Linked DNA regions of Zymomonas mobilis subsp. pomaceae ATCC 29192. The protein of the gene in region 1 interacts with the protein of each later gene in a pairwise test. Links are inferred from orthologs where the notes say so. Each region holds a gene or a part of one and is shown on either strand. Other genes may lie near its edges.

What was found.
Region 2: the proteins of uvrB (region 1) and uvrA interact in binary tests that used the Escherichia coli proteins (3 or more experiments, as listed by UniProt). The link is inferred for Zymomonas mobilis subsp. pomaceae ATCC 29192 from one-to-one orthologs.

What each region holds. Positions count from the first base shown.
Region 1 is NC_015709.1:941,840-958,630, forward strand. The notes cover bases 9,929-12,847. They hold uvrB (excinuclease ABC subunit UvrB), read right to left. Parts: upstream 12,540-12,847; coding sequence 10,317-12,539; downstream 9,929-10,316. Other genes in these bases: tgt (tRNA guanosine(34) transglycosylase Tgt), read right to left, coding at 9,929-10,086; ZYMOP_RS04305 (hypothetical protein), read right to left, coding at 12,630-12,847. Outside these bases: ZYMOP_RS09545 (hypothetical protein), read left to right, coding at 1-44; glk (glucokinase), read right to left, coding at 254-1,228; edd (phosphogluconate dehydratase), read right to left, coding at 1,378-3,204; zwf (glucose-6-phosphate dehydrogenase), read right to left, coding at 3,197-4,654; ZYMOP_RS04285 (sugar porter family MFS transporter), read right to left, coding at 4,806-6,218; NAD-dependent DNA ligase LigA, read right to left, coding at 6,595-8,793; more of tgt, read right to left, coding at 8,923-9,928; more of ZYMOP_RS04305, read right to left, coding at 12,848-13,601; rod shape-determining protein RodA, read right to left, coding at 13,821-14,927; mrdA (penicillin-binding protein 2), read right to left, coding at 14,927-16,791. UniProt on the Escherichia coli protein: The UvrABC repair system catalyzes the recognition and processing of DNA lesions. A damage recognition complex composed of 2 UvrA and 2 UvrB subunits scans DNA for abnormalities.
Region 2 is NC_015709.1:1,757,112-1,772,333, reverse strand. What follows is about bases 3,410-6,835. They hold uvrA (excinuclease ABC subunit UvrA), read left to right. Parts: upstream 3,410-3,794; coding sequence 3,795-6,635; downstream 6,636-6,835. Other genes in these bases: ZYMOP_RS07865 (ABC transporter ATP-binding protein), read right to left, coding at 6,712-6,835; ZYMOP_RS07875 (hypothetical protein), read left to right, coding at 3,410-3,609. In the rest of the region: gyrB (DNA topoisomerase (ATP-hydrolyzing) subunit B), read right to left, coding at 1-1,252; DNA replication/repair protein RecF, read right to left, coding at 1,383-2,528; bfr (bacterioferritin), read left to right, coding at 2,673-3,146; more of ZYMOP_RS07875, read left to right, coding at 3,256-3,409; more of ZYMOP_RS07865, read right to left, coding at 6,836-7,473; ZYMOP_RS07860 (MlaE family ABC transporter permease), read right to left, coding at 7,482-8,315; alr (alanine racemase), read right to left, coding at 8,312-9,361; ZYMOP_RS07850 (M61 family metallopeptidase), read right to left, coding at 9,462-11,396; yiaY (L-threonine dehydrogenase), read left to right, coding at 12,633-13,784; dxs (1-deoxy-D-xylulose-5-phosphate synthase), read left to right, coding at 14,214-15,222. UniProt on the Escherichia coli protein: The UvrABC repair system catalyzes the recognition and processing of DNA lesions. UvrA is an ATPase and a DNA-binding protein. A damage recognition complex composed of 2 UvrA and 2 UvrB subunits scans DNA for abnormalities.

The DNA.
Region 1 (16,791 bases):
AACTAGCCTCTATATTAATACAACATTTGTCTCTTTATAAATAATATTACGATGTGAAAGAAGATAAGACAGAAAAAATAATCACATATAAAATATTATTTTAAAATTTTAAAACGAACGCCCTTATTTCTTACAGAATAAGATACACAAATTTAATAAAAAATGCCTTTTCCCGTTAACTACAAAAGCAATTAACAGAAAAAGGCATTATAGTAATTTAACTCTAAGATAATTAAATTCTTAAAATTAAAAACTATTCAACGTCAGAATATTTATTGGCATAGGCGGCGGCAGCACCCAATAAGCCAGGCTGCGGATAAGTAATCAACTTAACCGGAATTTTAGACATAACGCGTTCAAAGCGACCTTTGGATACAAAGCGCTGACGGAAGCCAGATCCTGGTAAATGACCGGCAATACGCAGACCAACACCACCGCCGATAGCAACACCAGAGGCACCCTGTGCCAAGGCAAGATCACCTGCGATAGCGCCCAAGCTTAAGCAGAAACGATCAAGAGCGGCTTCGGCCAAGTTGTCTTTGCCTTCGAGAGCCATCTGCCAAAGTTTAACATCATCAAGAAGGCTGAAAGGAACACCTTCGATTGCAGCTAAAGCTTCATAAATGTTGCCAAGACCTGGTCCAGAAACAATACGCTCGATAGAAACCCGGCGGAAACGTTCACGAAGACGGGCTAAAACCTTATCTTCAAGCTTATCCAAAGGCGCAAAATCGATATGCCCGCCTTCCGTCTCAATGACGAAATAGCGACCTTCTGTGCGCAACAGGTGGGCTACGCCTAAACCCGTTCCCGGCCCAAGAATGGTGATAACCCCCTCAGCAGGTAAGGCTTCATCAGGACCACAAATATGGCCTAAATAAGAAGCATCCATATGCGCAACGGCATGGGCTACAGCACCAAAATCGTTGATAAGGATATGGGAATCAACATTCAATTTTTCATTCAGCGTAGCAGGACGTAATACCCAAGGGTTATTCGTCAGCTTTAAAACTTCACCATGTACAGGACCCGCAAAAGCAATCGCGGCAGCCCGAGGTAAAGGACGACCAAGCTTTTCACCAAAACGTTCCCAAGCTAACTGTAAGCTAGCATGTTCAGCTGTTTTGAACGTTGTTTCCGTTCCCAAAGAAACAACTTTACCACCACTGACTTCCGCAAGAGCGAAACGCGCATGCGTTCCACCAATATCAATCGCAACGATTTCCATGAAACACTTCCTTTCTAGAATAAGAAAGTCACCATATTTAAGAAAAAATCAGTAAATCTTATGCCCATACTCCAGCGTAGATTAAAAAACCTACGCTGGAGAATATAAAATCTGCCGGATTTTAGCCTATTGGTTCTTCTTTAGAGGAATTAGAGGCCAGCAGCAGCCAAAATGGCCATTGCGCCTTCTTCAGCAACAGGGGCATGCTGCCGCAGCAGGGCAAAAAGCTCACGACCGGTACCCGGATGGAATGCAGGTTGCTCAGCATGAGGACGAGCGGCCCATTCTTCAGCAGGAACCAAGGCTTCGACTTTGCCTTCTTCAACGGAAATACGAACAATATCACCGTCGCGTAATTTACCAATAGCACCGCCACCCAAAGCTTCTGGGCTAAGATGCAGAGCAACAGGCACTTTACCCGTTGCACCAGACATACGTCCATCGGTCAAAAGTGCGACTTTGTAACCTTTATCCTGCAAAACACCTAAGGCAGGCGTTAATTTGTGGAGTTCAGGCATACCATTGGCACGGGGGCCTTGGAAACGAACGACAACAATAACATCCTTGTCAAGCTGACCCGCTTTGAAAGCTTTCTGAACATCATCTTGATCAGAGAAAACCTGAACAGGGGCTTCAATCGTCCAGAATTTAGGATCAACAGCACTGGATTTATACATCGCACGACCCAGATTGCCTTCGAGAAGACGAAGACCACCATCGGGAGAGAACGGTGCAGAAACGGGATGTAAAATCGTGTCGTCACCTGGCGTTTTAGGTGCCGGTTCCCAAACGAGTTTACCACCATCATCTAAGACAGGTGCCTTAGCATAATCCTCGATACCACCCTTGGAAACGGTCATCACATCACGGTTCAACAGATTAGCAGAAAGCAGTTCGCTAATGACGTAAGCCATACCACCTGCATGATGGAATTCATTCACATCACGTGGGCCATTTGGATAGACACGGGCAATTAACGGAACAACTTCAGAAAGATCATGGAAGTCATTCCAGTTAACAAGAATACCGGCAGCACGGGCAATAGCTGGAATATGCAGCGTGTGGTTAGTAGAACCACCCGTCGCCAGCAATCCAACGATTGCATTCACGATTGATTTTTCATCAACAATTTTACCGAGAGGACGATAATCATCACCCTTCCAGCCCATCTCCGTCACACGGTGAACAGCTGCACGCGTCAATTGCTGACGAAGAGGCGTTCCAGGCGTTACAAATGCCGCACCCGGCACGTGTAAACCCATAACTTCCATCATCATTTGGTTCGTATTGGCCGTACCATAGAAGGTGCAGGTACCTTCCGCATGATAACATGCGGCTTCCATATCCAGCAGTTCTTTGGAACCAATTTTACCCTGTGCATAAAGCTGACGAATCCGAATCTTTTCCTTGTTAGGAATGCCGGTCGTCATCGGGCCTGATGGCACCAAAACAGTAGCCAAATGACCAAAGCGTAAAGCACCAATTAAAAGACCGGGGACAATCTTATCACAGATACCAAGAAGAGCAGCCCCTTCGAACATACCATGCGATAAAGAAACCGAGGTCGCTAACGCAATAACTTCACGACTAAACAGTGATTCTTCCATGCCAGGCTGACCTTGGGTCACACCATCGCACATAGCAGGAACACCGCCCGCCACCTGAACAGTTGCCCCAACTTCGCGGGCAAACACTTTCATCTGTTCTGGATAGCGGTAATAGGGTTCGTGCGCTGACAGCATATCATTATAAGCTGTAACAACGCCGATATTCATGCGGTTAAAGTCGCGTAATGCGGCTTTATCTTGTCCCATCGCAGCGAAGCCATGAGCCAGGTTACCACAAGCTAAATTCGGGCGATCGACACCATGTTCACGCTCACACTGAATCAAGTCCAGATAAGCTTTGCGGGTTTTCCGCGAGCGTTCAATAACGCGGGCGGTAACCTTTTCGACAGTCGAGTGTAGATCAGTCATACCAAGTTACTCCATCACGTTCAGCTAAAGCAATAGCAGCAGAAGGGCCCCATGTTCCAGAAACATAGGTTTTCGGCTTCATGCTGTTCGCTTTCCAGCCTTCACGAATTCCGTCAATCCAAGTCCATTGTGCTTCGACTTCATCACGACGCACAAATAAAGTGGCGTCTCCTTCGATAAGATCAAGCATCAGACGTTCATAAGCGATACGACGCTTACGATCCTTGAATACATCGGTCAAAGAAAGATCTAGCCATACTTCGCGCATATGGGCACCATTACGGTCAAGACCCGGCTCTTTTACCATCATAGAAATCTGAATGGTTTCATCTGGCTGAAGAACAATACGCAATTTATTCGGCTGAAGAACGCCACCGCTTGACGAGAAAATAGAATGCGGGACGGGCTTAAACTGAACCACAATTTCAGAACGACGAGCAGGTAAACGCTTACCCGTACGAATATAGAAAGGAACACCCTGCCAACGCCAGTTATCAACATGGGCCTTGATAGCAACAAAGGTTTCCGTATCGGACGGATGCCCCAGTTCTTCAATATAACCGGCTACTTCTTTGCCACCAGAAACACCAGCGCCATACTGTCCGGTAACCGTGTGGGTAAAGACGGTATCGTTGTTAATAGGACGTAAAGCGCGGAAGACCTTTACTTTTTCATCACGGACAGCGGTAGCTTCCATGTGAGCAGGCGGTTCCATAGCGACCAAGGCGACCAGCTGAAGAATATGGCTTTGAACCATATCACGAAGGCTACCAGAGCCATCAAAATAACCGATGCGGCCTTCTAAACCGACCGTTTCAGCAACGCTAATCTGGACGTGATCAATGCCTTTTGAATTCCAAAGCGGTTCAAATAAAGCATTACCAAAACGCAGCGTCAAAAGGTTCTGAACAGTTTCTTTTCCAAGATAATGGTCAATACGATAGACCTGTTTCTCAGAGAAAACTTTCAATACGGCATCATTGATATGATCAGAGGAAGCCAGATCCTGACCCAGTGGTTTTTCAAGCGCCAAGCGTGACGTGGAACCAGCCAAACCAGCCTGTTGAAGACCAGCGATTGCGCCTTCAAATAAAGAAGGTGCAGTCGAAAGATAAATGGCGATACCTTTTTCAACCGGACCAGAGAGTTCAGCTAACTTTCCGAACTGGGTAGGGTCAGTAATATCTACCGTGTCATAGAAAAGTTTAGTCAGGAATTTTGCTTTAGCTTCATCATTGAGCCGATCAGGGGCTACAAAACGATCAAGCGCTTTTTCAGCAAAATTACGGAAGCCATCAGTATCATAATCGCTACGGGAGGTGCAAACGATACGAAGATCTTCTGCCAGCAATCCGTCAGCATCAAGGCCATAGAGCGACGGCAACAGCATACGCTGTGAAAGATCGCCAGTCGCGCCGAATAATATCATCGTCGAAACGGTATTCGTCATTATTTTCGTCCTTAAAACAGAGGCCGAATCCTTTGCATCTATTTTTTAGCGCTTACGCTTCGTTCATACTACCGCCCAAAACAGAAAGTATAATCGGTTAAGACTTATCTAAAAAAAGATAAAAGAATTCAGCCAAAGCAACTTAACTATTTTAGGAGCGCCACATCTCCTCGATTTCTTCCAGGCTCCGTCCTTTCGTTTCAGGAACAAAGCGTGCGACGATTAAAGCGCCGAGTATACTTAATCCTGCAAACACAAGGTAAGAGAAACCATGGTTGAAAGTCCGATTTAAACCGGGATCACCATCCGCAATTTTAAACAGGAAGTTAACTAAAATATTGGCGATCCATTGCGCGGTAACCGCAATAGGCATAGCGGAACCTTTGATAGCATTCGGGAACATTTCTGACAGGACAACCCAGCAGACCGGCCCCCAAGACATTGCGAAACCAACAATGTAAAGAAGAATAGCAGCCAAAGGCAAAACGCCACCGATATGATATGTGAACATCATACCTAAGCTAAACATCATAACAGCCATGGCGATACCACCCCAAATAAGAAGCGGTTTACGACCAAAGCGGTCAACAATGCGTGACGCAATCATGGTGAATACGAAGTTCACAACGCCAATTGAAATCGTCTGAAGTAATGCGGTATCAGCACCAAAACCTAAGTTCAGGAACATTTGCGGTGCATAGTAAAGCACAGCATTAATACCGACAAGTTGCTGGAACATAGCGACTGAAACACCAGCGAAGATTACGGTTGCGCCAAAAGCAAACAAACCTGAATTGCTTTTTTGCAAAGCCTTATCAAAGCCAGCTTTAATTTTCTGAATCGTTAAACTAGGATCAACCTGAGGTTCCAAGCGAGCCAGAATCTTACTTGCTTCTGAATGGCGGCCCTTCATGACCAACCAATGCGGTGTATCAGGAGCCGTTAACAGTAACAGTAAGAAGACAACAGCAATTATACCTTCAGATGCAGGTGACCAACGCCAACCATTAGCATTGATCCAGTCAACAGAACCAAAATGGGCCAGAAGCCATGTGAAGATATAACCCGTTAAAGCGCCGGTTACGATGGCCATCTGTTGACCAGATACCATTTGACCACGCTTATCAGGAGGCGCAATTTCAGCAATATAGGTTGGAGTCAACGTCGAAACGATGCCGATACCAAAACCACCTAAAAAGCGGAAAAAGCAAAAAATTGGCAATGCTGAGCCAATATCACCAGTCAATCCCGTTGTAGCGGCACCAAATCCAGAAATGATGAAGCAGACTGCACTAATAAGCAGACCGCCACGACGTCCGAAACGGATACCCATCCAACCGGAAATTAATGAACCAACAACACAACCTGCCAAGACAGCAACAACCACCATCCCTGAAAGGGAGGCGGCAGCGGTAGCTGACAGATGGCGGGGACCAATAAAGTTAATATCAACCGGTATACCGATCGCAGCAATAACGGCTGAATCGTAACCAAATAGTAGACCGCCAATGGCGGCAATTAAGGCTAGTCGCGTGACTAGACCTTGACTACTTTCTGAACTCATGGCGATTCCTCTCCCGCCTTATATCTAAAAACATCTTACAACAGCTGAGTATCGGCTTTGATATGTCGCAGTCTTATTTTAGTTTCCCGCCACATAACATAGATAAAACCGAATCCTTAGCGATGGACTGATTACGAGTTACTCCTATTAAACTGATTTTGAAACCTCCTTATCATTATTGGAACAATATTTGCGTCGATCACGGACGATCATTTTTTTACTTTTGATCGATTGCGATAACTACAAGTAAAACTATTTTTTTATCTAGAAATACTCTAAATATATTGTAAAAAATTTTATATTTTTTTTAAGAAAAAATTTAAAATACCAAAAATGAAAAAAAATTAGATATAAATTTCAAAGAATAACTTTTCATTTATTCAGTTTTAACAGATATATGACCATTGTTTTTAACAATTTTTTGCCATTTCATTTCATCAATAACAGGAATTGAAAGCGCTTCTGCCTTAGAAAGTTTAGAACCTGCTGCTTTTCCGCAGACAACAAAACTTGTTTTGCGCGAGACAGAAGCGGCAACTTTGGCCCCCAAAGTCTCAGCCTGCCGTTTGGCCTCTTCGCGGGACAGGGTTTCCAAACTTCCAGTAAAGACAATGACTTCTCCTGCAAGCGGGGAGGATTGTTGCTGAAAATGGACAGATTTGACCTCGATTTCGAGCAGCAGATCATCAACGACAGATTGGTTGTGGCTTTCCGAGAAAAAAGCAATCAAACTCTGAATTATTTTATTCCCAATATTAGGAATATTAACAAATCCAGTCAGTTCTTTGGCAACTCTTTTTCGATATTTTTCTTCAGTTTCAATGAGAGATGGTAATAATATGTTACGCATACTCTTAAGCTGCCCTATCATTTTTGAAAAGGCATCCCATTCATGATACTGTCGAGCAAAATCTCTAGCTGTAACCACACCAATATGGCGAATGCCTAAGGCATATAAAAATCTATCAAGAGAAATAACACGACGATTTTCAATAGCCGCTAATAAATTGTTCACTGAAACTTCTGCCCAGCCCTCTCGATTTATTAACGTATCACGTCGTTTATGAAGACGAAAAATATCTGCGGGTGTTACTATCAATTTATCGGCAAAAAAACTCTCAATATGGGTTAACCCCAAGCCTTCAATATCAAACGCCGTCCGCGATACAAAATGACGTAAGCGTTCCACACGCTGAGCCGGACATATCAAACCACCGGTGCAACGCCATGCGGACTCCCCTTCTTCCCGTTTTGCCAGTGAATGACAAACAGGACAAGTTGAAGGAAAATGCCAATCCTCCCGATTAACCTCAGGTGTTAAATTTTCAACAATTTGGGGAATAACATCACCCGCACGCTGAATAAGCACGCGATCTCCCGGACGAACAGCTAGTCGCTTAATTTCATCTGCATTATGAAGCGTTGCAGAAGTAACCACGACCCCCCCTACGGTCACCGCTTCCAATTTAGCGACAGGGGTCAGAACACCCGTTCGTCCTACCTGTATATCAATATCTAAGAGCGTTGTTTGCGCTTTTTCCGCAGGGAATTTATGAGCTAAAGCAAAACGGGGGGCACGGGCAGAAAAGCCAAGACGGCTTTGCCAATCAAGTCGATCAATTTTATAAACCACCCCATCAATATCGAAATCCATATCGGCTCTATGGGCTTCTATCTTATGATAATGCTGTAACATTTCATCCAGTGAATGACAGCACAGCAAAAGATCACTGACAGGCAGACCATAACTTTTAATAGCCTGCATCATACCGTATTGCGTGTCGGCAGGAAAATCAGATATTTCTCCCCAACCATGGGCTAAAAAGCGAAGTGACCGCCTCGCGGTAATATTCGGATCTAACTGTCGTAAAGAACCGGCCGCAGCATTTCGAGGATTGGCAAATAGCTTTCCATTTTCTTCTGATTGCCGTTGATTGAGATCAGAAAAGGCAGCTTTTGTCATATAGACTTCGCCTCTGATCTCCACGACCTCCGGCCATGTGGAACCCGCTAGAGTTTCAGGAATATCATTAATAACCCGAACATTAGGCGTAACATCTTCTCCGATGATACCGTCGCCTCGCGTTACCGCTTGGGTAAGCCTTCCCTTTTCATAGCGGAGAGAACAGGAAAGGCCGTCAATTTTAGGTTCAACCGTTAAAGCTACCGGTTCTTGCGCACCTAAGCGAAGAAAACGCCGAATGCGGTCTAAAAAATCACCCACATCTTTATCTGAAAAACCATTATCAAGGCTCAGCATAGCGATAGAATGAGCAATTTTAGGAAGACGAGAGGTCGCGCGTGTCCCAATACGCTTACTAGGGGAATCTGGCCTCGTTAAATTAGGGAAATTCTGTTCAATAAGACGATTACGCAGCACTAAAGCATCATATTCCCCATCAGAAATAGCCGGGGAATCTTGGTCATGATAAAGCCTATCATAATGGCGAATTAATGTAGCTAGTCGCTCCAATTCGAAAGTAGCCTGATCCGATGTTAAGCGTTCAGGTGAAATAGTAGATAATGTCTGATTTTGAGACGATATAGCGGAAAAAAGATCGGGATCCTCACTCATAATCCTACGCTTTAACGAAGCTCATCAGAAATACAAAGGCTAGGTTAAAATCATCTCAATTTTTATAAAAGTCAGAGAAGGCGCGTCCGACTTTTATAAAAGAGTTTCATTCAACATAGTAAGAAATAGCTAATTGTTTTTAGCCCGATAACGCGCACGAAAAGCGGTAGCAAAATCAGATAAACGCCCTTCTTCAATAGCCATTCGTAATCCCTGCATAAGCTGTTGATAAAAAGCAATATTATGCTCTGTCATCAGCATAGCTCCCAAAATTTCACCCGCGCGGATAAGATGATGAATATAGGCCCGGCTCCATTTTTGACAAACAACACAATGACAGCTGCTGTCCAAGGGCTTCATATCTTCTGCAAAACGAGCATTTCTAATATTGATCGGGCCATCCCATGTAAAAGCTTGTCCATTACGGCCTGAACGTGTGGGCAGGACACAGTCAAACATATCAATGCCCCGTTCAACGGCACCCACAATGTCATCGGGTTTCCCGACGCCCATCAGATAATGCGGCTTGTCATCAGGTAGCATAGGAACAGAAAAATCAAGCACGCGGAACATCGCTTCTTGACCTTCACCGACGGCTAATCCCCCGACAGCATACCCATCAAAACCGATTTCGGCCAAAGCATCAGCGGATTTCTTGCGTAAATTTTCAAACACAGAGCCTTGTTGAATACCGAACAGAGCAGAATTGACGGATTGGTCTTTATTCTTATCAAAGGCTTCCCGCGATCTTTTGGCCCAACGCATGGAACGCTCCATAGAGGATGCAGCCAAGGTGGGCGTGGCCGGATAGGGCGTACATTCATCAAAGGCCATAACAATATCACTACCCAATAAACGCTGAATTTCGATTGAGCGTTCAGGGGTCAATATATGGCGGGAACCATCCAGATGGCTTTTAAAGGTAACCCCTTCTTCACTCTTTTTGGTAAGAGAGGATAAACTCATCACCTGATAACCGCCGCTATCCGTCAGAATAGGGCGATCCCATCCCATAAATTGATGCAATCCGCCTAATTTAGCCAATCGTTCTGCCCCGGGCCGCAGCATAAGATGATATGTATTTCCGAGAATAATATCAGCGCCGGTAGCGCTTACCGCCTCGGGTTTCATAGCCTTCACCGTAGCCGCTGTGCCGACTGGCATAAAAGCAGGCGTACGAATGACACCCCGCTTCATTGCGATGCTACCCGTGCGTGCTTTTCCATCGCGCGCCGTTATAGAAAAGGTAAAACGCGGATGGGATATTTCTTCTTTGGCTACCGCCTCTGTCACGTTCAATTCCTTTTCTAGCTGACGCCCTTACGCTTGAGCGCGCTGTTCTTCTGTCATTGTAGCTTTTACTGCAAGATATAAAGGCATACCGCGCAATGCTTTCTCAAGCTTCCTATGGAATAACAAGACAAAATAAAAGGCTATCGGTAAAAATGATTTTTCTGTGAAAAACCACGCCGACAGCCTTTAAAAATTAAGGGATAGTCTGATCTGATTTCAGACTGACAGGGTCAATGACCTCTGGAACGCAAGACTTTTTTACCTGCATATTGCTTGGCTTGTTTCGCCGCCTTAGTCTCTTTCGCTTTATCACTTCGCGTTTTACGTGTTCCAGGGCGACCCGCTTCAGATCGGCCTTGCTTCTCGGAAGCCTTTTCAGAAGGTAAGCCTAATTGTTGGCGTTTTAATTGTCTTAACACATCCCTTAATTCAGCGGCCTTCTCAAATTCAAGATCAGCAGCGGCTTCTAACATCTGCTTTTCAATCTCGGCGATACGGACTTCAATTTGTTGAGTATCCAACAGGGTATTTTCTTCAGCCACATTGGTCTCTTCTACTATCCCAAAATGACCTACAATATCGTCGACCTGACGCTGTACTGTCGTAGGGGTAATATTATGGCTAACATTCCATGCGATCTGTTTTTCACGGCGTCGCTCTGTTTCTGCAATAGCGCGTTCCATCGAACCTGTAATCTTGTCACCATAAAGGATAACACGACCTTCTGAATTACGAGCAGCTCTTCCAATAGTCTGGATTAAAGATGTTGCAGAGCGTAAAAAACCTTCTTTATCGGCATCCAATACCGCGACCAACCCACATTCGGGAATATCCAAACCTTCACGCAACAGATTAATACCGATTAAAACGTCATAAACGCCTAATCTCAGATCGCGGATAAGCTCGATACGCTCAATTGTTTCAACGTCAGAATGCATATAACGCACTTTTAAACCTGCTTCATGCATATACTCCGTCAAATCTTCAGCCATTCTTTTGGTTAATGTCGTTACTAAAGAGCGCCATCCTTTTTCTGCTGTTTTTTTAGCTTCATTGATCAAATCATCGACTTGCTCTTCAATGGGACGCACTTCAATCACAGGGTCAATAAGACCTGTGGGACGAATAACTTGTTCGACAAAGACACCACCCGTTTGTTCTAACTCCCATGGACCGGGTGTTGCTGAAACATAGATGGTCTGAGGACGCATGGCATTCCACTCTTCGAAACGGAGTGGACGGTTATCGATACAGGAAGGCAGACGAAAGCCATAATCAGCCAAAGTGGTCTTACGGCGAAAGTCTCCCCGCGCCATCCCATTGATCTGCGGGACAGTTTGGTGACTTTCATCCACAAATAACAAAGCATTATCAGGAAGATATTCAAATAAAGTCGGAGGGGGTTCACCCGGCGCACGTCCGGTAAGAAAGCGGGAATAATTTTCAATGCCAGAGCAAGCCCCTGTGGCCGCCATCATCTCAAGATCGAATTCGGTGCGCTGCTCTAATCTTTGGGCTTCTAATAACTTACCTTCCGCTTGAAATTCGTGCAAACGATTATCCAATTCTCGACGGATCGCATTATTGGCTGCCTTTAATGTCGGTTCAGGGGTCACATAATGAGAATTGGCATAAATTTTAATCTGATCCAGTTTGGCAATTTTGGCACCCGTTAATGGATCAAATTCGGAAATTTCTTCAATTTCATCTCCAAAAAAACTAATTCGCCATGCCATATCTTCATAATGTGACGGAAATATTTCCAGCGTATCACCGCTTACACGAAAAGACCCTCTCCCAAAGGCAAGATCATTACGCTTGTACTGCAAGGCCACCAACCGACGGATAATTTCACGCTGATCGACGATCTGCCCTTTAAATAAGCGAAAAGTCATAGATGAATACGTATCAACGGAACCAATACCATACAGGCAAGAAACCGAGGCCACGATAATCACGTCATCCCGTTCTAATAGCGAACGGGTCGCCGCATGGCGCATTCTATCTATGGCTTCATTAATCGCGCTATCTTTTTCAATGTAAGTATCTGTGCGCGGGACGTAAGCCTCGGGCTGATAATAGTCATAATAGCTAACAAAAAACTCAACGGCATTTTCGGGGAAAAATCGCTTAAATTCCCCATAGAGTTGGGCTGCCAGAATTTTATTAGGCGCTAATATTAAACTTGGACGCTGCAATTTTTCAATGACTTTCGCCATGGTGAAAGTCTTACCAGAACCCGTTACCCCTAATAAAACCTGATCCCGTTCATGGGCATTAATATCGCGACATAATTCCGAGATAGCTTCGGGTTGATCACCTGCCGCATCATAAGGCGAAACCAAATGAAATGGTTTAGAAGGTTCCGTTTTTTCAGGACGCGCTGGCCGATGCGGCACAAAATCGGGCCGATTTTCTGGTTCATCAAGGGTGGTGCGAATCTCTATGGTCATAGAAAACATATGATAACGCCCTATGACCTAAACAAGCACTCTCCATCAGTTGGCTTCTTTAATTTGGGCTTTTCACCTAAAAAACGGTAATTAAAACACCATATCAAAAGCGACCTGCCCTGACAGACTTTCATTGGTATTACGTCCCCAAAAAGGGGTCGATACACCGGCGATAATACCATAACGGCGAGACCAGTTATATTCGATAGCAGGCGCTACCACCCAATCCCCCGAGCCATCGCCTGTTTTATCAATATAAGTAAGATTATTATACCCTTTTACTCTGGAACCATAAGACCAGTTACGCGCAACATCACAAGCAAGAACCCAGCGTTGATTTATACCAAATTCAAGAGAAACACCCCCTTGCCCATTCATACCCGCTTGCGCACGTCCTAGAAAATCCTTACTTGTCCCATAGCCACTAATACCATGGATTTCGGCTTCATTCAGAGAACGCCGAAAAGTAGCCCAAGTACGCGCGCGTAGGGCATGGCCGGCTATTTTATAGGTTGATTGGGTAACCAAGGCTGCCCTAAAAACATAATTGCCATTCCCACCAGCATTCGTTTTTGTCGTATTCAAATGGTCATAACGTCCGGTCGGAAAGGATACACCGCCAAAAAACATGACAGCTGGAATAAAACGATTAGGATCAGGGTCAACAAACCGCCAAATAATATCCAGCGGCAAATCACCTATTCGCGGCTGACCACCGCCATTACCATAGCTTGACTTCCATTTATAAAGAAATTGAGGATGAAGCTGTACACTTATATGGTTGGTAATCCCATATTTCATGAGGGTTGTATTCACAACACTTTGGGTTCCTCCATAAGTCGGTGACTTATGACCAAAAGCATCTATATTATAAATGGGTCGATTATAGGAAATATAAGGCTCAATCGTCACGCCACCCTGACGAAGGGCACCGGCAGGCGATAATAATGAACCTGTATACCATTGCTGTTTATCTGAAGAGGAACCGCTGTCCGCGGCATAAAGAGAAGATGGGGTTATAATTAAACCAAAAACGAAGCTTATATTGTAGATCAACTTCATCTGTAATATTATTTTCCATTTATGATTTTTAAGAATAAAAGTAAAAAAATAAGATAACTTAAATTTTTACTATTAAACCTATAGTGTTAAATTCTAAAAAAAAACAATATAGATAATATGTTTTGTTATCTTTTGTGGACATTTTTTGAATTCTATTGAATAAATCATAAGTTAATTTCAATTATTTGAAATTAACCATGTAAAACAAATAGTAAAATATTAAAAACCTCTTTTAGGGAAGCGCGTCCAGCGATCAATCGCCATTAATAATCCCAAACAAATCATAACGGTCATCATAGCAGAGCCGCCATTAGAGACCAAAGGCAGCGGAATACCGACCACAGGTGCCAAGCCCATCACCATGGCCAGATTAATCGCAACATAGAAAAAAATGGTAGTCGATAGACCGGCTGCCGTCAGCTTGGCAAATCGTGAAGGCGCATTAAAAGCAACCCGCATCCCCCAGTTAATGATCAGCATAAAACTTACAATAATAAACAACCCACCAATTAATCCCCATTCTTCTGCCATTGTAGCGAAGACAAAATCGGTATGACGTTCTGGTAAATAATCGAGATGGCTTTGTGTACCATTAAGAAAACCCTTGCCAAAAACCCCACCCGATCCAATTGCAATTTTAGATTGGCTTATATGATACCCTCGCCCCAAAGGATCACTTTCAGGGGTTAAAAAAATTAACACCCGATTACGCTGATAATCATGAAGCAAAAAAAAGAAGGCAAAAGGGGCCAACGCAGCAATAGCTGCCCCACCTCCAATAAATAACCAAAGAGGGAGCCCCGCCAAAAAAGTGACAATAAGCCCCCCGCCAATAATCATCAAAGCGGTTCCCAAATCCGGTTGAATAGCCACTAAAAAAGCGGGCACTAACACAAGTACAGCAGCAGGCCACATCGCCGAAAAACTTCTTGTTTCACCCGCGGGTAGTAAATCATAAAAACGGGCAATAGCTAAAATAATGGCGAGCTTCATTAATTCTGAAGGTTGAAGCGTCAAGATACCGAGATTAAGCCAACGTCGGCTTCCGCCGCCCACAAAACCAAATAATTCGACAGCAATTAATAAAAGAAGCAACCCCCCATACAGAGGCCATGCTGTTTTTTTTAAAAAATCTTGATCAATTCGGCTAATAGCTACTGAAACAAAAATAAAAAAAATGAACCTGAGCCCCTGATTAAGAGCCCATGGATGCATTCCACCCCCCGCAGAATAAAGAATAACCAGACCAAAACTACCGATCGCTATGACCAGCAAAAGTAATCCCCAAGGCAATTGGCGTAATGGGGTTGGTACCATAGACAACATCAGGATTTCTCCGGAGTTTCAGCCGGTTTTGAAGAGGACGCATGTAAAGCCTCAGCCCTTATGCGCATTCTGGTAGCAAGATCCCCGCCCCAAGAGGTCTCAAGGGCATTTAACGTTGCCATAGCGCGGTCAGGATCAAACAAATAGGTTAAAACATCACGCGCAATAGCGGGGCCATCAGTTGCAGAATCCGTATGTCCACCATGCTCTATAACCACCGATGCAGCATATCGCGGGTTACCCACGGGCGCAAAGCAAACAAACAAAGCATGATCACGCATACGCCAAGCCAACTGAGAGTTTTTAAGGACCCCTCTATCTCGTTCTGCCATAGATATTCGCCGAACTTGCGCTGTTCCGGTCTTTCCGGCTAACTCTACATTAGGAACAAATAATTTTGCAGCCCCGCCAGTTCCGCCTCCATTAACAACGTCCCGCATAGCCTGACGAATAATATCTAGATGCGCCTCATTAATACCTAAACCTGTAATAATCGGCGGTTTGGAAGACATGATTAAACGCGGCATTATCTGTTTGCCTGAGGCTAATCTTGCGACCATTACGGCCAATTGCAAGGGATTAACTAAAACATCCCCCTGCCCGATTGAGGCATTAAGTGTATCCGCCGCGGTCCAGTTATGATGATATTTTTTTAATTTCCATGCCGGATCAGGAACCGTGCCATAATGTTCAGACCCTAAAGGCAAATGATAGCTGGCTCCCAAGCCCAACCGCCGCATCATATCCGCCAAAGGGTCCATCCCTACCCTATGCGCCATATGATAAAAATAGACATCACAGCTTTGGGTAATAGCCGTATGCATGTTGACAGGGCCATGACCATGACGACGCCAGCAATGAAAAACGCTATTTCCAAGCTGATAACTACCCGTGCAGTTAACCGTTTCATGCGGATCAACCCCGGCTTCTAAAAGCGCTAGGGCATTCATCGGCTTTACAGTAGATCCGGGCGGATAAAGTCCGGCAACCGTTTTATCAATCAAGGGATGATGATCATCTTCCGAGAGACTTTGCCATTCACGATGGCTGATCCCATCCGCAAAATCATTCGGGTCAAAACAGGGCATAGAGACCTGTGCTAAAATATCCCCGTTTTCGGTATCTATAACAACAACCGCGGCACTATTATCGCCAATCCGACGGGCTGCATAGCTTTGTAAACCTGCATCAATCGTTAGAGGCAATTTTTTCCCGGGTTGGTCAGGTTTATTTTCAAGATCACGTACCAGACGGCCTTTTGCAGTTACTTCGGATCGTCTTGCTCCGGGAACGCCTCGTAAGTAATCATCAAAAGTTTTTTCTAGTCCCTGCTTACCCAATTTAAAACCGGGGGTAATGAGCAAAGGATCGTGGGTCTTTTTATAATCTTCTGTGGTAGCCGAACCCACATACCCAATTAAATGTCCAACAGCAGCACCTTCAGGATAATAACGAGCATAACCTCTTTGGGGGGCAACGCCTGCCATTTCTGGTAGCCGGACAGAAATAGCTGCAAAATGCTCATAATCCAAATGTTCGGCAACAGGCACAGGTTGATACCCGGCCGCTTTATTCAAATCTTCCCGTATACGGTCAAGGTCATCTTGAGACAGATTAAGTAGTTCTGTCAGGGTGATAATAACCCGCTCTCTATCTTGTATTTGATCAGGAATAAGATCGACCCGAAAATCAGTGTGGTTAATCGCCATAGGACGATTGTGACGATCGACAATCCAGCCTCGCCGAGGAGGAATCATAACAGTTTGGACGCGATTATCTTCTGCCATTAAACGATAACGTTCATTTTCAGCAATAGACAACCATGCCATACGAGCAGCCAGCAATCCACCTGTTGCGAGTTGTA
Region 2 (15,222 bases), 810 kb from region 1 along the record:
ATTTTCCGGGTAAGGATGCAATATCCATAACCCCTTTACGACGCGTTAATTCACGGGCACGCTTGGCCGCCTCACGCGCCGCCGCGGCATCAATGATCTTTTGCACGATCGTTTTGGCATGGGCCGGATTTTCTTCCAACCATTCGGCCAGCTTATCCGCCATCAAACTTTCAAGCGGTTGACGGACTTCGGAAGAAACCAACTTATCCTTCGTTTGGCTAGAAAATTTCGGATCGGGTAACTTGACCGAAATAATAGCCGTCAGCCCTTCCCGCATGTCGTCGCCGGTCAGCTGAACCTTCTCTTTTTTCAAAAAGCCCGATTTTTCAGCATAGTTATTCAAAGTGCGGGTTAACGCTGCACGGAAAGCGGCAAGATGCGTACCGCCGTCCCGCTGGGGGATGTTATTAGTGAAGCACAGCACTTGTTCGTAATAACTGTCGTTCCATTCAAGGGCAACTTCGATACCGACATCGTCACGGTCACCTTGAATAGCGACAGGTTCAGGAATTAAAGCTGTTTTTGCCCGATCCAACCATTTCACAAAAGCGGCGATACCGCCTTCATAGAAAAGCTCGACTGTCTTAGGCTCTTCTGGTCTCGTATCGGTCAGTTGTAACCGAACACCCGAGTTCAAAAAGGCAAGTTCCCGATAACGATGCTCTAATTTACTGAAATCAAATTCGGTAATTTTAAAGGTCGCAGGTGAAGGTAAAAAACGCACCTTAGTGCCCCGTTTACCGGCTGCTTCGCCAACAATTTCCAAGGGTTTGACAGCCACACCATGCTCAAAACGCATACTATGCTCAAAACCATCCCGCCAAACCGTTAATTCAAGATATTCACTAAGCGCATTAACAACGGAAACCCCGACCCCATGGAGACCGCCCGACACTTTATAGGCATTACTATTGGTATTGTTATCGAATTTACCACCGGCATGAAGTTGGGTCATAATGACTTCCGCCGCCGAAACGCCCTCTTCTGGATGAATACCTGTTGGAATGCCCCGTCCATTATCTTCAACCGATACGGAACCGTCATTATAAATAGTGATTTTTATCAAATCACAATAATCGGCTAATGCCTCATCTATAGCATTATCGGATACTTCAAACACCATGTGGTGCAAGCCTGATCCGTCGTCAGTATCGCCAATATACATACCGGGCCGTTTGCGGACGGCATCGAGCCCACGCAGAATCTTGATAGAGCCTGCATCATAATCGTTATTCTGTGTTGATGTTGCCATATCTTCTTATAGCTGTCCGTTGTTAATAACCCAAGCAAAAGCCAGCTGTTTTTAAAGGGAAAAGGCTGTTTTATAAAAGCCTAAACAAAAACAGCTATACTTTCGGGAAGGTCGCCGTGTTTATCCGACTTTACCGTGTGATAATATTCTGTCCTGTCAGATGAAAATAATGAGCTGTGTTACCTGCCTTTTCAAAAAGAGATGATTCGGTTCCGCTCATCCATACTTGGCCGCCAATATCCCTTAGACGATCAAATAAGATTTCTCGGCGTGAAGGATCAAGATGAGCAGCGACCTCATCTAACAGCAATATCGGCGGCTGACCGTTTTTTTCAGTTACCAGCGCGGTTTGTGCCAAAATAAGCCCAATTAATAATGCCTTTTGTTCCCCAGTTGATGTTTGAGAAGCGGGCATATTTTTGGCATGATGTGTAACGATCATTTCTGCCCGATGGGGGCCATAGAAGCTGCGTCCTATAGTGGCATCACGGGCCCGACTTTGTTGCCATATCTTTTGTAAGTAAGCCGTTAAGTCAGCCTTATTTTCAAAAAAACCTTCATTTTCAAGCCCAGCTTCCTCTGGTAATCCATGCTGTAGCGTTAATAAGGCGCGTGCAAAGGGCCCGCTTTGTTGTGTGGCTATTTTTTCTGTCAACTCCGTCATCCATCGGTGACGGGCTTCTATAATAGCGGCAGCCGGCTCGGCCATGGCCAGCTCTAATCCGTCAAGCCATAACGGGTCATAGCCTTTTTCATCCGCTAACAGACGATTACGTTGACGCATGGCCGCTTCATACCGTGTATAGGAACGCGCATGAGCCGGAAAAAGGGTAAGGGTTAATCGATCCAGAAAACGACGACGTCCTGAAGCGCCCTCGACCAAAAGCCTATCCATAGCAGGAGTAAGCCATAATATCCCCAGCCATTCCGATAAACGATTAGCCGAAGTCGGCACACCATTGATTCTGATACGGCGGTTTTGAGGTAATTCTGTGGGTAATCCAACCCCTATAGTAATAGGTTCTGTGGTCAAGGCAGACGTTTCGCTTTGGATGTGGGCCGATATAGCAAATCCGCCATCCCCTTCCCGACGGATAAGATCAGAAAGGGCACTTCCCCGCAAACCTCGTCCCGGTGACAGCAAAGAAATAGCCTCCAGAATATTGGTTTTTCCAGCCCCGTTTTCGCCTGTCAGAATGACTAATCCGGCACCCATTTCGACCGTTGTATGCGCGTGAGATCGGAAATTAGTAAGAGAAAGACGGGATATAATCACCTAAAATCCTAAAAAGTTTCAGAAATCCTGACCGTTACAGAGATCACTAAAAGTATAAAATAATAATATTTCCAAAAAAATATTAATATAATAAGCTAACCAAACTCTATTGTTTAATAAATAAGTTTAAGGAAGGCAAAGTCTATGGCTACAGATCCTAAAATTATCGATTATCTTAATCGCCAGCTGACGAATGAATTAACGGTCATCAATCAGTATTTTCTGCATGCACGCACCTTAGAGCATTGGGGCGTTTCGGTATTAGCCAGAAAAGAAGCTGAAGAATCAGTCGAAGAAAGAACCCACGCAGACTGGTTAATCGAGCGTATCTTTTATCTGGAAGGCATACCTAATTTACAGCGTTATGACACCATTTTTGTCAGCGATACGGTCGAAGCTGTTTTACAAAATGACCTAAAAATGGAAGAAAAAGCTGTCAGCGATCTACGGGAAGCTATTTCTTATGCTGAAACCATTCAGGATTTTGTCTCACGTGACTTATTCCTAAAAATTCTGGTTTCCGAAGAAAATCATATCGATTTCCTCAAAACACAACTGAATTTGATTAAACTTATGGGGCTTGATCGCTATATTCAGCTTAATTCCGATCCGGCTTAATTATAAATATAGGGATTAAACGGCTCTATTAAAAGCTTTTAAACAAGTATTTAAGTGCCGCTTAATCCCTGTTTTTATCAAAAAAAAGAATCAAAAATAAGAAGATGAAATGCTTAAAATATGGGTGTCCGGCATTTCACTGATTGCCGCTATGATCACTTCTTTTCAGATTGAGGCGTCTGCCCATTCTTCTTACCGCTATAGAAGATCGGGTATCATGCGTAACTATGCCTCTTCCGGCTATGTACGCGGTTATAGCCGTTCTGGATATAGTTCTCATTATAACCGATCAGGCTATACACCGCATTATAGTTATACCGGCTATAACCATGGCTATAATCCGTATAATCATAACCCCTTCCGATATAATCATGATTACAATCATTTAGATAAACAGTTTTTCTATCCGTCTTATCCTTGGCATTCTTATTCTGCCAATAGAAACCAATATACCCCCAGATAAAGTCTTTCCTTTTTAATATTTGGAATAAAATTTCACTCTGGATTTATCTCTTCTCTATAGCTTCTGTTGAATAAAGAATGCCTCTTGTAGAACAAAGGGTGAATATCCATTTCTTCTTTTCCCATGCCTGATTTATACCGGTATTACCGGACAGGATTCCTTAAACCATAGGATCATTGCCCGTCATGCTCTCTACTATTTCTATTCGTGGCGCCCGCGAACATAACCTCAAAAATATCTCGATTGATATTCCACGGAATAAACTAGTAGTCATGACAGGTCTTTCAGGATCTGGGAAATCTAGTTTAGCCTTTGATACGATTTATGCTGAAGGGCAGCGGCGTTATGTAGAATCGCTGTCCGCTTATGCTCGCCAGTTTCTGGAAATGATGCAAAAGCCTGATGTCGATCACATCGAAGGCTTATCCCCTGCCATTTCTATTGAACAAAAAACGACCAGCAAAAATCCGCGTTCTACAGTCGCAACCGTCACTGAAATTTATGATTATATGCGCTTGTTATGGGCGCGAGTTGGGATTCCCCATTCCCCCACCACAGGATTACCGATCACCGCCCAAACCGTCAGTCAGATGGTTGATCGTGTAATGGCTTTACCCGAAGGAAGCCGGTTGCATTTGCTGGCCCCCGTTATTCGAGGACGGAAAGGAGAATACCGTAAAGAAATTGCCGAATGGCAAAAATCCGGTTTTACGCGGCTTCGCATTGATGGTGAATATTATCTGATCGAAGAGACTCCAAAACTTGATAAGAAGCGCAAGCACAGCCTAGACGTCGTTGTTGATCGTTTAGTTATACGGGAAGGCCTTGAAACGCGCTTGGCTCAATCTTTAGAAACGGCTTTAAAACTAGCAGACGGTATTGCTGTTATTGAACCGGCGGACGGGGGTGGTTTTGAAGCTTTGTTATTTTCAGAGCATTTTTCTTGCCCCGTTTCCGGCTTTACAATCCCCGAGATAGAACCACGCCTCTTTTCTTTTAATTCCCCGCAAGGCGCTTGTCCGGCTTGTGACGGTTTAGGTGAAAAACCTTATTTTGATGTGCGGTTGATCGTTCCAAATGAATCCTTGTCTCTCAAAAAAGGCGCAATTATGCCTTGGGCAAGAAGCACACCGCCCAGCCCTTATTACATGGAAATCTTAGCCAGCTTAGCTCGGCATTATAATTTCTCGCTGGATACACCTTGGAAAAATCTGCCCGAGAAAGTGCAAAATATCATCCTTTACGGCAGTGAAGGTGAAGCTGTTAAATTGCGTTTTATGGAAGGCACACAGCTTTATGAAATTAATAAGCCGTTTGATGGGGTTATTCGTCATTTAGAAAAACGGATTGCCTCAACCGACAGTGAAAGCGTGCGCGAGGATATCAGCCGTTATCAATCAGCGGCCCCTTGTGAAGTCTGTCATGGGGCAAGGTTGCGTCCCGAAGCCCTCGCGGTGCTGATTGATCGGCATAATATTTATGACGTCACTCGATTGACGGTCAAACCGGCGTTAGATTTTTTCCGGCAATTACCCGAAAAGTTAACCGCTTCCCAAAACCAAATTGCAGAACGCATTTTAAAAGAAATTATTGAGCGGTTAGGATTTTTAGATAACGTCGGGCTCGATTATCTAAGTCTTGATCGTGCTTCTGGCACTTTATCTGGCGGAGAAAGCCAGCGTATTCGTCTGGCGAGCCAGATCGGTTCCGGCCTTTCGGGTGTGCTGTATGTCTTAGATGAACCTTCAATCGGGTTACATCAACGCGATAATGACCGCTTGCTGGAAACCTTAAAAAGACTACGCGATCTCGGAAACTCGGTTGTAGTGGTCGAACATGACGAAGATGCGATCCGTCTGGCGGACTATGTGGTTGATATGGGGCCGGGTGCCGGTGAACATGGTGGGGATATTATTGCCGCCGGAACGCCACAAGATATTATCGAGTGTAAACGCAGTCTAACAGGGGCTTATTTATCAGGTCGGCGCGAAATCGCCGTACCGGAAAAACGGCGTAAGGGTAATGGGCATAAATTGACCATTAAGGGTGCAACTGCCAATAACCTTCAGAATGTGACTGCCGCTATTCCTCTGGGAACCTTTACCTGCATTACAGGGGTTTCTGGATCAGGAAAATCCAGTCTGACGTTGGATACACTCTATACCGCGGCGGCGCGTGAATTGAACGGCGCCCGGTTAGTTAGCGGCCCTTACAAAGGAATCACAGGGTTAGATCAGCTCGATAAGGTTATTGATATTGATCAATCCCCAATCGGGCGCACGCCCCGCTCTAATCCGGCGACCTATACGGGTGCGTTTACATCTATTCGGGAATGGTTTGCCCATCTGCCCGAAGCGCAGGCACGCGGTTATAAGCCGGGTCGCTTTAGCTTTAATGTTAAAGGCGGGCGGTGCGAGGCCTGCCAAGGGGATGGTGTCAAGAAAATCGAAATGCATTTTCTGCCAGATGTCTATGTTACTTGTGATGTGTGCCATGGCGCGCGCTATAACCGCGAAACCCAAGAGATTAAATTTAAAGGCAAATCTATTGCGGATGTGCTTGACATGACAGTAGATCAGGCGGTCGAATTCTTTGATGCAGTGCCTGCTATCCGTGACAAAATGGCGATGTTAGCACGGGTGGGACTTGGTTATATTAAAGTAGGGCAGCAAGCGACAACCCTTTCAGGGGGGGAAGCCCAGCGCGTAAAACTAGCCAAAGAATTATCGAAACGCGCGACCGGACGCACGCTTTATATTCTAGATGAACCGACCACAGGTCTTCATTTTGAAGATGTCCGAAAATTACTGGAAGTGCTGAATGCCTTGGTCGACCAAGGCAATAGTGTTGTCGTAATTGAGCATAATTTAGATGTCATCAAGACCGCCGATTGGTTGATCGACCTTGGGCCGGAAGGCGGCACCGGCGGGGGTGAAATTGTAGCGGTGGGCACACCTGAAAAAGTAGCCCAAGAATCCCGAAGCTATACCGGACGATATTTAAAACGCATGCTAGTAAAAGCCTAACCGCAAAAGGCTTGTCCTTAATGTAAGGTATTTTCAAAATAGCTTTAAGGGCAAGCCTATGACGTTTTTAAGGGGTTTAGTGTAAAGGCCCTTCGGCTTTACGATCAAAAAACTGACGGACATAGGGATTACTCGTTGTCCGTAAATCTTGTGTTGTCCCCATCCAGATTATACGCCCTTCATGTAAGAACGCCACTTTATCAGCAATTTTACAAACTGATGCCATATCATGGGTAATCGTAACGGCAGTCATACCATTTTCTTTTACCAGGCTGAGGGTAAGATCATCAATCACATCAGATCGGATCGGATCAAGGCCTGAAGTCGGCTCATCAAAAAGCAAAATTTCTGGCTTGGAAGCTATAGCCCGCGCAATAGCAACCCGTTTTTGCATTCCCCCCGATAATTCACCAGAACGCAAGTTCAAAATTCGATCATCCAGCCCCACGCGTTCTAGATAGCTGGCGGCCAATTTTTGCATTTTGGCCGTTTCTCGCCAATGCCCGCGTGTAATAGCAAAAGTAATATTGCGCCAGACAGGTAAGGAATCAAATAATGCACCCCCTTGAAAGAGCATCCCAATCCGCGACCGCATTTCGGAAAGCTGACGCGGGGACATATTTTGAATTTCTTGCCCAGCAATCTCGATCGAACCACTGTCAGGGGTAAGCAAGCCCAATATATTTTTGAGCATTACGGATTTTCCGCTGCCTGACTGGCCGATAATGGCAACGGACTGACGAGCTTCTACGTCAAGATCTATCCCTCGCAACACTGCATGATCACCAAAAGCTTTCTTCAGTCCACGAATTCGGATCAGGGGATGTGCGTTATCCATAAAAATTATTATCCGAAAAAGAACAGGGTAATCATAAGGTTAGAAAACAGGATCATAATAAAGGCACTGACCACAGCTCTTGTCGTCGCCCGTCCAACCCCGACAGCACCACCACGCGCAAAAAAGCCGTTATAGCATCCCAGTAAGGCCATTAAAAAACCGAATACGGCGGCTTTGACCAACGCCATATGAATATCTTCGGCTTTTAGAAAATTACGGGTTACCTTCAGATAATTTTCAGGATTGAATCCCAATTTGCCGATAGACAACAAATAGCCGCCAAAAATACCAATGATATTCGCCAACATCACTAAAAAAGGAAGCGCAATAACAGCAGCATATAAGCGAGGGGCTAACAGATAACGATAAGGATCGGTGTGAAGCGTTTCCATCGCGTCAATCTGTTCAGTAACACGCATGGCCCCTATTTCTGCGGCTATGGCAGAGGTCACCCGACCTACTACCATTAAACCTACCAATACAGGGCCTAATTCCCGAACCATACCAATGACGACTGCCGCCGGAACGGTGGATTGGGCAGAAAAACGGCTAGCGGCAGAATAAACCTGTTGTGCCAAGGCTGATCCGGTAAAAACAGCGGTTAGAGCGACAACAGGTAAAGAATTCCAACCGATCTCAAAAAATTCGCTTAAAAAACGGCCCGGATAATAGGGCGGCAATAATCCCCGTAAAATGATGGTGATAGCAAAGTAGGTTACCCGCCCAACAGTTGCTAAAAGACCGATAAAAAATCGTCCAATGGCGGCAAGGCTTTGAATGGGAAAAAGCAACGCTGTTCTTCTCCTTGAAGGGACGGGTATATTTTCTGTTTCCAGCGTCATGGGTGGTGCCAAATAGATTGATAACGATCACCGAGGCTAGTCAGCAATTCATATTGCGATAGACCAGTTTGTTCAGCGGCCTTTTGTAGGGCAAAATCGACTGAGAACCAGTCCCCTTCTTGTACAGCCAGACCTTCGGGGAGCGCTACAGTAATCATATCCATTGAAATCCGCCCTACAACTGGACAAGGAACCCCCTCTTTTACAGCTTGTCCTTTTTGAAAAAAAGCCCGCCAATAACCATCAGCATAGCCAATATGTAAAATCGCAACGCGCATCTTTTCAGAAGCGGTGAAACAAGCCCCATATCCGATACTGTCGCCTTTTGTTACGTCTTTAACCTGAATAACTTGCGCTGACAAACTGACGACCGGCTTTATGACGCCCTCGGCTTTGGGAGACGGGATACCACCATAAAGCGCAAGACCCGGACGGGCTAAATCAAAATGATAAGCTGAATCTAAAAAAAGACCGGCTGAATTAGCCAGACTATAGCGCTTAGCCTGCTTTTTGGTGAAAAGAATCTGAAACTGGATTAATTGCTTCTGATTAAGCGGGTGATCGGGTTCGTCAGCACAGGCCAGATGGCTAAGCATATTTTCAATTTTCAAACCTTCCAATAGGCCTGAAGCGGCTTGTTCCATGGTCAAACCCAACCGATTCATGCCCGTATCAACCATGACATCGCAGGGACGATCTGCGGCATAGTTTTTCCAACGCTGAATCATAGAAGGGCTACATAAAACAGGACGTGCATTGACAGATAAAGCGTAGCTTAAATCTTCTTCCCGCAGACCATGAAGAACGGATAGAGAAAGTCCAGAGTCCAATGACCCCAGTCTGCGGACTTCATCCCAACTAGAAACGAAAAAATCACGACAACCGGCTTGCGCTAAATATGTTTTAACAGATTGGGCACCCAGACCATATCCGTTGGCCTTAATAGCGGCACCACAAGCACCAGCTGTTATCCGGTTAAGGACATTCCAGTTACCGACTAATGCGGAAATGTCTAAATACAGACGAAGAGAAGAAGAGCCATTCACATCATTTTAATAAGACTGAAAAAGCAGTCAGGCAAGCATCGGAATAACGCTGTTTTGCCTAACTGCCTTTTATTTTAAAATACCGATATTTATGCCGCGATCAGGCTTTAGGCGCTAACAGAGCCTCTAGACTGCTATCGCCTTTACCGATTTTCTCAAGATGAGGATAACGTAAACCTTCATAATAAGGGATAGAAACCTCCCGATAATTGTCATCCTGTTTAACCAGCAATTTGATAGGGGTTTTTGTTGACTTAGCATTTTTAATCGCGGTTTTTAAAAGATCCGCTGAAAAAGCGTGTTCATCTACCGCTACTAATTCACTGCCGACAGTAAGGCCTGCGTTAAAGGCTGGACTATCCCACATCACGCCCGATATTTTACCTTTATCCGAAGCGGTCAGACCCAACGAAAAAGATAAGTCGGTGGCATGACGAGCACTTTCGACCCCCTTTATCCAATCTGTCGCTTCATCCTTATAGACTAATTGATACCCACCCCGTGCGATCCAATCTAAGGGTGCATGAGTAGAACGCTCGTTTAAACGATGATTAAAGAAGGAAGCCCAATCATAGGGCATAATATCATTCAGGGTCTTGACGACATCATCAAAATTATAGGTTAATTGGCCCCAGTCACGATCACGCATACCGAAAAAAGCTTTGGCGAAATCATCAAGAGAATGTTTGCCATGCGTTTGCTGGCGAAGCAGGCTATCAACATCCAACCAAATTAACTGGCCTTCGCTATAGTAATCCTCTGAACGTTGCCAGCTTAACCACGCTTTAGGGCGGCGTTGCGAGATGATCGGATCATTGGTTGTATCTTCTACAGGACGCCAACGTCGACCAGCGCGATTATCATAGGTCGCAGCGACTAACGCCAACGCTTCCAAGGCATCTTTTTGCTGCCATAAGCCAGAGCGCGCGGCAAGAACATAACCCCAGAATTGAGTCTGTCCTTCATAGACCCAAAGCAGACTATCACGCATGGGGGTTCTATAATCTGGTGTCCAAAGATCAGCCGGACGCCGGAATTTACCATTCCAACTGTGATTATATTCATGCGCAAGTAAATCCCGACCAACCGCCGATTTATCCCATTTAGTGAAATAATCCGGTCCTTCCCCATCTTCTGAAGACTGATGATGTTCAAGGCCGATGCCCCCAAGCTTGTCAGACAAAGCCAGTAAAAAATCATAATGGCTATAATGTTGCGCCCCGTAAAGTTTGACCGCTTGGGTTATCAAATTGCGATGAGCCGCTAATTGCTTATCGGTTATCGCCATATCTTCAGGCTTATCCGCAATAAGATTGAGACGCACACCGGGCGCAAGGGTTTCAGTATGGGTGTAACGCCCTGCCATAACAGGGGAATCAATCAAGGTATCCAGATCCGTGGGCTGATATTGGATAATATTAGGCGACTGCCCATCAGGCGTAAGGCCTTTGATTTCCAAAGCGCTCGCGGTCTTCCAGCCCGTCGGATAAGTAACGGTAGCCTGAAACTGTATCTGACGCGTAAAATAACCCGCAGGATAAAGCGCAAGCGTATTCCATTGGAGGTTAGCCATTTCTGGCGTGGACTGAATCCGACCTTGATTTTGAGCCGTCGGGGAAAGATATTGATACTCTGCCGTAATCTGGGTAACGCCTTCAGGAATATTCAAATGGAAAGCATAGACATCCACTGGATCACGCTGCCATGGAATGACCTGATTATGAGCGATAACGACTAAACCCGCTAACATTTCAATCGGGCCTGATGGGCTATGATGCCCCGGCAGCCATTCTGGATAAAGTAAAGTCAAGGGACCCGTCTGGACTGGCAAAGTTTCCGTCACTCGAAAAATACCCCGATGCGTATCTATTGCATCGACATTAAGATTAATGACGCCGAGATAGGGCTTATCAATCGGGGATGGGATAGTGTCTACAATCGCGGTAGGTTGCGGCGCACTATTAGTTGCCGGGGCGGCTTGAACGTGCCCCGCAAGTACCGTTGCTATTGCTAAAAGTGACAGATGATATTTCATAAAAACGGATCCCCCCTGTTGGATCATTGTTTCCAAAACAATACTATTTTTTGAGCGTTTTTGTGTTGTCAAAAAATAGCCTTCCTCAAAAATCGTAATGGGGGATTAGATATAAATCTATGATAAAAGCGCGATATTTGATTAATTATTTGTTTTTATCTGAATGTAGCGATTTATTTTTCAGCATATGAAAAAATAAAGAAAAATTTTTACAAATTTTTTTTTACTATCATGCAAAAAACAAAAAATATAAAATTATTTTTTCGAGACCATAAAAAATTATCATATCAAAAATGGAAACGATAATTTTCTTATTTTTCTATTTTTATTAGAGCGGAATATGCCTATTTCGACAGAGCGGGTGGCGGTAGCACTTCCCCCCCTCCTCCTCAAGCTACCGCTACCCCGCATCTTCCCTTTAATATAAAAGTAATGTTTCAAACTGACCGTTAAACGGTATCAAAATTTAATAACCGTAATGTCAGTTCATTATCTTACCCAATTCTATAGCCTTCAATCTGCCCTAAAATTAAGGATTAAGGGATAATTGTGCCCTTCATTAGAAAAACGGAACCGGTATAAAACCAAAATCTTATGGGATTAATCTTAAGGGCAATATCCTAAAAAAGTCTTGTTGACTTAGAACCGTTATGGAGAAAAAATTTTCTGTAATTTCGCCTTGGTGAGAAAGGTAGAAAACCTTTCTGTTTTAAAACAATCTTTTTGAAAAATTTAATTATAATTAAAAACTTTAAATTATTATAAAAATTAAAATATTATTACAAAGAGAGCGATTTGTAACTTTATCAATAGAAAAGAATTCCCTTCCTATTGTTTAAATAATCTTAATAAAAGAAAACAAACTTTTTCATAATTTGCATAAGTATTGATATAAAAAATGCATATTTATAAATAGCTAACCGCCTTGCCGACAGCCATTAGGACGAGTAGGGAAATGTTGGCTTGTTCAGAGACAGAGTAAGCTTCACTAGAATAGCTTTATGCTGAAAATTTAAAGTGAGCCCTCTTGATCTGATAAAACTGATAGACATATTGCTATTGCGGCTTCCGGTTATTGAAGGAATATAAGATTAATATCTTATATTCCTCAACATCAAAGATCCTTTTTAAGGACCTTAAGAATAGAGCCAAAAGAACGCAAAAGTAATAGAAAGTAGTCGTAAAAATAATATTTTCGCGAACTACTTTAACTAATATGCAGGGTTAAGTGTAGCTATGGCTTCTTCGACTTTTTACATTCCTTTCGTCAACGAAATGGGCGAAGGTTCGCTTGAAAAAGCAATCAAAGATCTTAACGGTAGCGGTTTCAAACACGCTCTTATCGTTTCTGATGCTTTCATGAACAAGTCCGGTGTTGTAAAGCAGGTTGCTGACCTGTTGTCAGCACAGGGTATTGCTTCTTCGGTTTATGATGGCGTTATGCCGAACCCGACTGTTAGCGCAGTTCTGGCCGGTCTCGACATCCTGAAACAGCACAAATCCGACCTCGTCGTATCGCTTGGTGGTGGTTCACCCCATGACTGTGCGAAGGCTATTGCTCTGGTCGCTTCCAATGGCGGCGAAATCAAAGATTACGAAGGTATCGATAAGTCGAAAAAACCTGCGCTGCCTTTGATTTCTATCAATACCACGGCTGGTACGGCTTCTGAAATGACGCGTTTCTGCATCATTACCGATGAAGTCCGTCACGTCAAAATGGCTATTGTTGATCGCCACGTCACCCCGATGGTTTCCGTCAATGATCCGTTATTGATGGTTGGTATGCCAAAAGGCCTGACCGCTGCAACCGGTATGGATGCTCTGACGCATGCTTTTGAAGCTTATTCTTCAACGGCGGCTACTCCGATCACCGATGCTTGTGCTTTAAAAGCAGCTGAATTGATCTCCAAGAGCCTGCCTGCAGCTTGTGCAAACGGCAAAGACATGGCTGCCCGTGAGGGAATGGCCTATGCTGAATTCTTGGCTGGTATGGCATTCAATAACGCCTCCCTTGGTTATGTGCATGCTATGGCCCATCAGTTGGGCGGTTATTACAATCTGCCGCATGGTGTCTGTAACGCTGTTCTGTTGCCGCATGTTCTGGCTTATAACGCCAAGGTCGTTGCAGGTCGTCTGAAAGACGTTGGTGCGGCTATGGGTCTTGATGTCGCTAAATTAAGCGATGATGAAGGCGCAAAAGTGACCATTCAGGCTGTTCGTGATCTGGCCGCTTCTATTGGTATTCCTGCCAATCTGACCGAACTGGGTGCGAAGAAGGAAGATGTTCCGATTCTCGCCGATCACGCCCTGAAAGACGCTTGTGCTCTGACCAACCCACGTCAGGGTAGTCAGAAAGAAGTTGAAGAACTCTTCTTGAGCGCTTTCTAATTCTTTTTGCAAAACAGATAAATCTTTATCTGATTGCAAGCTTTAAACAGAGGTCTCCCGTTTTAAAACGGGGGACTTTTGTTTTTTAAGCTGATTTTTTTGTAAAAAATTTTGTTACAAACGGCTATTTTTATTCATATGTTTTTAAATGTTATTAAGCTTACCGTCATAAATAACCTGTAAACATAAGCTTTATATAGAATAAGCTAGAAAAAATGCGCTAATACGCAAGGGCTTTCGACTGCCTAAATCAAAAATGAATGATTTCTGGGTTGCTTTATTATTTTTACAATCAAGCCTCGGAAGTGTACAGCAAAGCCGCGTTTGCCTATCCGGCAACAAAAAGATTTTCAGATGAGCCCTACCACCCTAAAACATTCCATGTTTAAAAAAGTGGTGAGCGCGTAATGTAGAGTTTGTTTCAGGCCTATGTTTCCAAACAAAAAAACGCCATTGCTTGATACCATAAAGACGCCTTCAGACTTGCGTCATTTAGAGCGCATGGAGCTGAGGCAATTGGCGGATGAGTTAAGGAAAGAAACAATATCCGCTGTCGGTGTAACGGGTGGACATTTGGGTTCAGGCTTGGGTGTTATCGAACTGACGATAGCGCTGCATTATGTTTTTGATACGCCCAAAGATGCTTTAGTATGGGATGTGGGTCATCAGACATATCCGCATAAGATACTGACAGGGCGTCGGGATCGCATACGCACGCTGAGGCAACGGGACGGGTTATCGGGTTTCACGCAGCGGGCAGAAAGCGAATATGATGCGTTTGGGGCCGCGCATAGTTCGACCTCTATTTCTGCGGCGTTAGGTTTTGCGATGGCCAGCAAGTTATCCCATAAAAAGGATAAAGCGGTTGCGATCATCGGTGATGGTTCGATGACAGCGGGCATGGCGTATGAGGCGATGAATAACGCCAAGGCAGCCGGAGAGCGTCTGATTGTCATTTTGAACGACAATGAGATGTCGATTTCCCCGCCCGTTGGTGCGCTTTCTTCTTATTTAAGCCGTTTGATTTCCTCTCGTCCCTTTATGAACCTGCGGGATATTATGCGAGGGGTGGTGAACCGGATGCCGAAAGGGCTGGCGATAGCCGCCCGTAAAGCGGATGAATACGCGCGGGGTATGGCAACCGGCGGCACCCTGTTTGAAGAGCTAGGTTTTTATTATGTTGGGCCGGTAGATGGTCATAATCTGGATCAGCTTATTCCGGTTCTTGAAAATGTGCGCGATGCCAAGGATGGCCCTATTTTAGTCCATGTCGTGACAAGAAAAGGGCAAGGTTATGCGCCAGCGGAAGCCGCCGAAGATAAATATCATGCGGTGCAACGGTTGGATGTCGTTTCCGGTAAGCAGGCCAAGGCGCCTCCGGGGCCTCCCAGCTATACTTCAGTGTTTGCAGAACGCCTTATCAAAGAAGCCCAAGCAG